Regions from separate parts of the Gluconobacter sp. DsW_058 genome, predicted to be linked through region 2. Evidence: riboswitches for the same ligand, from Rfam matches in the RefSeq annotation. Region 2 holds a riboswitch; the other holds the start of a gene.
What was found. Region 2 has a riboswitch for thiamine pyrophosphate ahead of thiC (phosphomethylpyrimidine synthase ThiC). Riboswitches for the same ligand answer to the same signal wherever they lie in the genome.
Positions count from the first base shown of each region.

Region 1: linked by a shared signal. The riboswitch ahead of HK24_RS04040 (TonB-dependent receptor) and the one ahead of thiC (phosphomethylpyrimidine synthase ThiC) in region 2 are both predicted to bind thiamine pyrophosphate.

Region 1 is NZ_JOPH01000005.1:134,464-137,707, forward strand. Features, by position in the region: gene HK24_RS04035 (S46 family peptidase) at 1-1,229, opposite strand, end outside; TPP riboswitch at 1,368-1,500, shown strand; gene HK24_RS04040 (TonB-dependent receptor) at 1,585-3,244, shown strand, end outside.
Region 2 is NZ_JOPH01000057.1:18,653-21,896, forward strand. Features, by position in the region: gene hemA (5-aminolevulinate synthase) at 1-603, shown strand, start outside; gene HK24_RS10035 (gamma-glutamylcyclotransferase family protein) at 679-1,026, opposite strand; gene HK24_RS10040 (DUF1543 domain-containing protein) at 1,058-1,555, opposite strand; TPP riboswitch at 1,655-1,804, shown strand; gene thiC (phosphomethylpyrimidine synthase ThiC) at 1,863-3,244, shown strand, end outside.

The DNA of each region.
Region 1 (3,244 bases), on a different contig from region 2:
TAGCCCGCACGACGCTCGGCATCCGGCTTCTGTCGCTCCTGCGCGGCTGATACCAGCATGACAGCATCACCCAGCAGGCCATGAACTGTACGGGCAATGGCAAAGTCATGGACGTAAGACTGGCGCTGTATGGCCAGTGCAGCCTCCACTTTTTTGAACGGCTCGCCATAGATTTTGCGGCGCTCGGCATCCGCATCAATCCAGGCCTGTAGAGCACGATCTTCCGCTTCACGCTTTTCCATGACGCCGGGCTCCCGCAGGGCCTTCACGGTGCCAGACAGAGATTTCAGGCCGTTCTGAACGCCGAACAGCGTATTTTGCGCTTCAATCAGATGTTCCTTGCTTTCACGCGAATACTGCCAGAGCGCCCCTTCACTGGTAGAATACACCCCAATGATGGTTGGCAGGATAACGTCCCGCTGGAACGTCAATGCACTGGCCGGAAGAGACCGCTGCGTTCGCCCTGGGTTACCAGACGTGAATACCAGTTCTCCCGCTTTTGGTCCCTTCGGATCAAACTTGAAGAAAGGTGTGTGGACCGGCTTACCGTCCTCAAACACCCGCAACATCGACAGGTCGATATCATACCGTGGGAAGGTAAAATTGTCCGGATCGCCGCCAAAGAATGCGATATCCTGATCCGGCGCCATCACAAGACGCACATCCTGATATCGACGATAGCGATAGAGCGCAGTTTGACCACCGTGATAGAGCGTCACAACATCACACCGCCAGTGTGTTGCGTCTCCGCCCGCACATTCCTTCGTCAGAACGCTACTGGCAGCCTGAAGCGCCTTTGCATAATCCGCACCATGCTTGCCTGAGGTCATATCAGCGACACGGCCTGTCACGTCTTTCACCTGATCCAGACGATCCAGCTCCATACCCGGACATTGCGGCTCTTTGGAAACATCTGCTGCCGAAAAACCATCATGAAAATAATCGTGCGTCTTGTCCGAGAGGTCGGTCAGGCAGGTATTGGCACAATGATGATTTGTCATCACCAACCCATCACCAGAGACAAAAGACGCCGAGCATCCTTCTGCCAGACGTGCTGAAGACTGAATGACGTGGTTGATCCATTCAGCCGAAGGCTCGAAGCCATATTGCTGCTTCAACTGACGGGCTGGCAGATGATCGAACGTCCACATTCCTTCCTCAGCCTGAGCTGAACCGAGGGCCGGGCTGGCAATGAGCAGAACAGGCAACAAGCGCTTCACAACACGCATGACAGATCCTAAAAATGTTATCTTATAACAATACTCTATCCTGCTCTGCATCGCCGCTCCATCCCTCCCGACGAAATTTTGATCCCCCCACGCCTTACGGAATTTATTGACATTCTCTCGCAGCCCATGAAGGAGTGCTTCTTCACCTTGGGGTGCCCTGACAAAGGGCTGAGAGACTGCTGAGGGTATGCGCTTTAGAGCCATACCAGCGCAGTGACCCATAGAACCTGATCCAGTTCATGCTGGCGGAGGGATGGTGGCTACTGACAGATCCAAAGACTGGATTTTCGGTGTCTCTCGTCGTCCCCGCTGCGCATGGGGGGGATCGCAGTATTGCAGGCGGGACAGCACCATCATGACCACCGTATTTGCGCGCAAATCCCGCCAGGTTCCTGTCTTCCTGCTCGGCCTGACCGTTTGTGCCGGTACAGTGCGCGCGGCGGATACCACAGCCCTTACCCCGCCTGCGTCCATCGCCCCGAAGCCCGAGCACATCACCGTTCACCGCGTTTCTGACAGCGCACCCGGGCACCAGCCCGGCGGTGGACTGATCCGACCGGAGAACAGTGTGCGCTCTATCAGCACAGTCAGCCGCGATTACATGGACAAGCAGCCCCCGATGGCGACGGCCTATCAGCTTGCCTCCATGCTGCCCGGTGCGAATGTCGCCACATCCGATCCGTTCGGCTTTTCGCCCAACACCAACCTGACCGTTCGCGGCCTAAACAATGATGCCATCGGCTATGTGCTGGAAGGCACACCGCTGAACGATGTCGCCTATTATTCCGGCTATCCGAGCCAGTTCGCCGACAGTGAGAACTACAGTCAGGTCGCGCTCGCCCAAGGGTCGGCCGATCTGGATAGTCCCGTCCTAAACGCTGCCGGGGGGCTGATGAGCCTGTCCTTTCTCGATCCGTCACAGAAGGCCGGGGGCTTCGCCAGCGTCTCCTATGGCTCCTTTGACACCAATCGCGAATTCATTCGCCTTGAAACGGGCAACATCGGCAATTCCGGCATTCGTGGCTTTGTGTCCTATTCCCACAGCGCCAGCGACAACTGGCGTGGGCCGGGGGGGGACAAGCGCCAGCATGTCGATTTTAAGTTCCTGAAGGAATGGGGCCAAGGCAACCGCGCCAGCCTCATCGGCTCCTTCAACACCACCGTCACCAGCTATTATCCGCAGGTCACGATGGAAAGCTGGAAAGTCGATGGCATCCATGGCGCGAACAACCTTGCAGGCCATTATGACGCCTCCAACGCAGACAACGCCGTCAATTACTGGCGTCTGTGGCGCGCGCCGGAACGCACCTTCTATGCAGGCGCGCCAGTCCATCTGCATCTGACGCATCAGCTTTCCCTCGACGTCACACCCTACGCACAGTTCGCCTATGGCAACGTTCCGGGTGGCTCCACACTGACGGAAACAGGTCTCTATAACGGCACTCAGCCCCTAAGTGACACGCTCACGCTCCCCAATGCACAGGATGGAACCGCTGTCGTACGTGCTAACTACACGCAACGCAGTTATCGCTCCGGTTTCAATTCCACCCTGCATTACAAAACCGGCTGGAACGATTTCGTCCTCGGTTACTGGTATGATTACGGAGACGACAACGAGCAGCAGCCCTTCACAACCGTTTCCGCCACCGGCGCTTCAGGCGATATCTGGGCAGAAAACAGCAGCAGCCTGATCCATCTTGCGAACGGACAGAAACTGCTGGGCGGCAGCTTCCACACCATTTCCCAGACCAACGCACTGTATGTGGGCGATCACATCTCGCTCCTTCATGATCGCCTGACCATCGAAGCGGGTTTCAAAGCCGTTATGATGAGCCGCGCTGGCACGAACAATGTTCCCGGCCCTCAGTATCGTGTGGCGTCAAACAGCATGGAGCCTCTACCGCGTCTTGGCGTCCGCTGGCGCATTGATGAGCAGAACCAGATCTTCTTCAACGCCACGACCAACTTCCGTGCCCCGGACCAGACGGCACTTTACAACACCTACGACCCGACCT
Region 2 (3,244 bases):
TACGGCGCCATGACTTACCTTGATGAAGTTCATGCCGTGGGCATGTATGGCGATCACGGCGCAGGCGTTGCTGAGAAGCTGGGCTTGTCACATCGTCTGACGGTGATCGAAGGGACGCTCGGCAAGGGTTATGGCGTCGTGGGTGGCTATATTGCTGCCTCTGCACCGCTTTGCGATTTCGTGCGCTCTTTCGGTTCAGGCTTCATTTTCTCCACGGCTCTGCCGCCGATGATTGCTGCGGGTGCGCTGGCCAGCGTCCGTTATCTCAAGCGCAGCAGCGCAGAACGTGAAGGACAGCAGCGCGCTGTTGCCTATCTGCGGGCCGCTCTGGACAAGGCAGGCATTCCGCATGTCGGCAATCCGAGCCATATCGTACCCGTCATGGTGGGCGAGGCTGAGCTATGTCGGGATCTCTCCGATGAGTTGCTGAACCGCTTCGGGCATTATATCCAGCCTATTAACTTCCCGACCGTTCCGCGCGGAACGGAGCGTCTGCGTCTGACGCCGACGCCGCTTCATACGAACGAAGCAATTGATGAACTGGTTGAAGCACTCTCCACGCTTTGGCGCGAACGTCAGCTCAAGCGCTCTGAGGCTGCCTGAAGTCAGGTAGGCCAGCGTTCTGAATTCTGGAAAAGGCAGCCGGGTCACTGGCTGCCTTTTTTGATTCCGAGCTGGTCAGGCGTGCACGTAGACCCACGCATTTTTGCCTGAGCGCAGTGTAACTTGCACCCTTTTGTAGCTGGACACTTCGTAAGCATCCGCAGCGAGAAGCTCAGCTTCAGTGATGCAGAAGACTTGCCCTGTGATTTCGTCCTGTGGATTGTCACTCGGGCGAATAACAGGATGAAAGCGTTTGCCGCTGGCCTTGATGACAGCGGCGTCTGTGATTTCCATCATCGACGCCTGATAGCCCGTCATCGCATCCTCTTCGCCATGCAGCAGGCGACCGAATGAGGACAGCTGAACCTCGGGTTGCTGGAGTGTTCCGTAAGAAAACAGGTAAACTGGCATCTGGTCAGGCATGAGTAGCTCCGTGAGATAAAGCGCAGGAACGTCAGATCTTACGGTAGCCTTGCCAAAGCGCTGTGACAGGGTGCCCGTCGTCCTGTGGAGTCAGATGGATATAAAGCCCGTCAATCTGTTCCAGAGGCAGGCAGTCATCCACTTCCATGAAGTTGTCGCGGTGGCGATGGTCATAGCCCGGTAATAGGGTCTTTTTGGCCTTTGCCTTGGCATCCTCTGCCGATGTGGCGACGAGGAAGGTAAAAGCGTGCTCTTCCTTCAACTCACCGGCCGCATATCCACCCATATTGATGAAATAGAGCGATTGGGAGCCTGTAGGCTTTTCAGGACTGAGTGTGACGGCGTGCCCGTCCGCCCATGTGATGATGCCGTAGGCATCGACGTGCAGGGAATTCCGAACCCCAAACCAGCGTTCTGCAAGTGATGGATAAGCATCTTCCGGCTTGTTCGCGATAGCAAACTGAACATCATGAACTTCGATGTTCGCGCCGGGTGCTGCGCCACCGAGATAGAAAACATACAGGTTCAAGAGCGTGTCTCCTCAAAACGTAAAGCAGGTCATAGCTGTTTCCTCCGCTCACTTCACGGTGAAACGCATTGACAGGATGAAGCCGATGCGATGAGTGTGGCCCCTACCAGGGGGAGCTTCGCCAAAAGAAGCTGAGAGGTCACTGAAGGACTGTAAGGTCTGCGGTGTGACGACCCTGCCGGGTGCATCCTGCATCCGGGAAACCTGATCCGGTTAGAACCGGCGGAGGGAATGGTGTTGAGACACAACGAAACTGGCTTTGCCAGTGGTGCGTGCTGTTGCTCCCTCTGCCTCAGAGGGGGCGAACATGGGTGACATTCCACAAAACCTGAACCAGAGACCAGCTGTAGGCCATGTGACGACAGGCCCGATTCAGGGTTCCTGTAAGAAATGGTCCGAAGCGCCGGGACGCCCGGATATTCTGGTTCCATATCGCGAAATTGCGCTGCATCCGTCAGCGAATGAAGCGCCTGTCAGAGTTTATGACACGTCTGGTCCTTATACAGACACGTCTGTCACGATTGATGTGACGAAGGGCCTCTCGGCTCCACGTGCAGAATGGCTTACCAAGCGGGGTTTCGAGCGAGTTGCAGCGCGGGCCGTGAAGCCGGAAGACAACGGCTTCGCAAGTGAGGCGCAAGCTGTTCCGGCGTGTCCGGCACCGCACGAAGTCTATTCGGGTGAGGGCGCACAGCACGTCACGCAGTATGAATACGCAAGGGCCGGGATCATCACGGAAGAGATGATCTATATTGCTCATCGCGAAAACGTCTGCCGTGCTGAAATGGCTGAGGGAGCGGAAGAGCGCCGGGCAGATGGCGAGGATTTCGGTGCGGAAATTCCAGCGTTCATCACGCCAGAATTCGTGCGCGAAGAAGTGGCGCGGGGGCGGGCTGTCATTCCCGCCAATATCAACCATCCGGAACTTGAGCCGGTTATTATTGGCCGCAACTTCCTTGTGAAGGTGAACGCCAATATCGGCAATTCGGCTGTGACGTCTTCTGCGGCCGAAGAGGTGGAAAAACTGGTCTGGTCCATCCGCTGGGGCGCGGACACGGTGATGGATCTCTCTACAGGGCGGAACATTCACAACATCCGTGACTGGATCATGCGGAACTCTCCAGTGCCGATCGGCACGGTGCCGCTGTATCAGGCGCTGGAGAAGGTGAATGGTGTTCCTGAGAAGCTGACGTGGGAAATCTTCCGCGACACGCTGATCGAACAGGCCGAGCAGGGCGTGGATTATTTCACAATTCATGCTGGTGTCCGCCTTCAGCACATCCCGCTGACAGCAAAGCGTACCACGGGAATTGTCTCCCGTGGTGGCTCCATCATGGCATCCTGGTGTCTGGCGCATCACCGCGAGAGCTTTCTCTACGAACACTTCGAAGAGATCTGCGACATCATGCGCCGGTATGACATCACCTTTTCACTGGGGGATGGGCTGCGTCCTGGGTCGATTGCCGACGCGAATGATGCGGCGCAGTTTGCTGAACTGACGACGTTGGGCGAACTGACGAAGGTGGCTTGGGCAAAGGGCTGTCAGGTCATGATTGAAGGGCCAGGTCACGTGCCGATGCACAAGATCAAGGTCAACATGACCAAGCAGCTTAAGGAATGTGGCGAAGCGCCGTTCTATACGCTTGGCCCGCTAACGACCGACATTGCGCCGGGCTATGATCACATCAC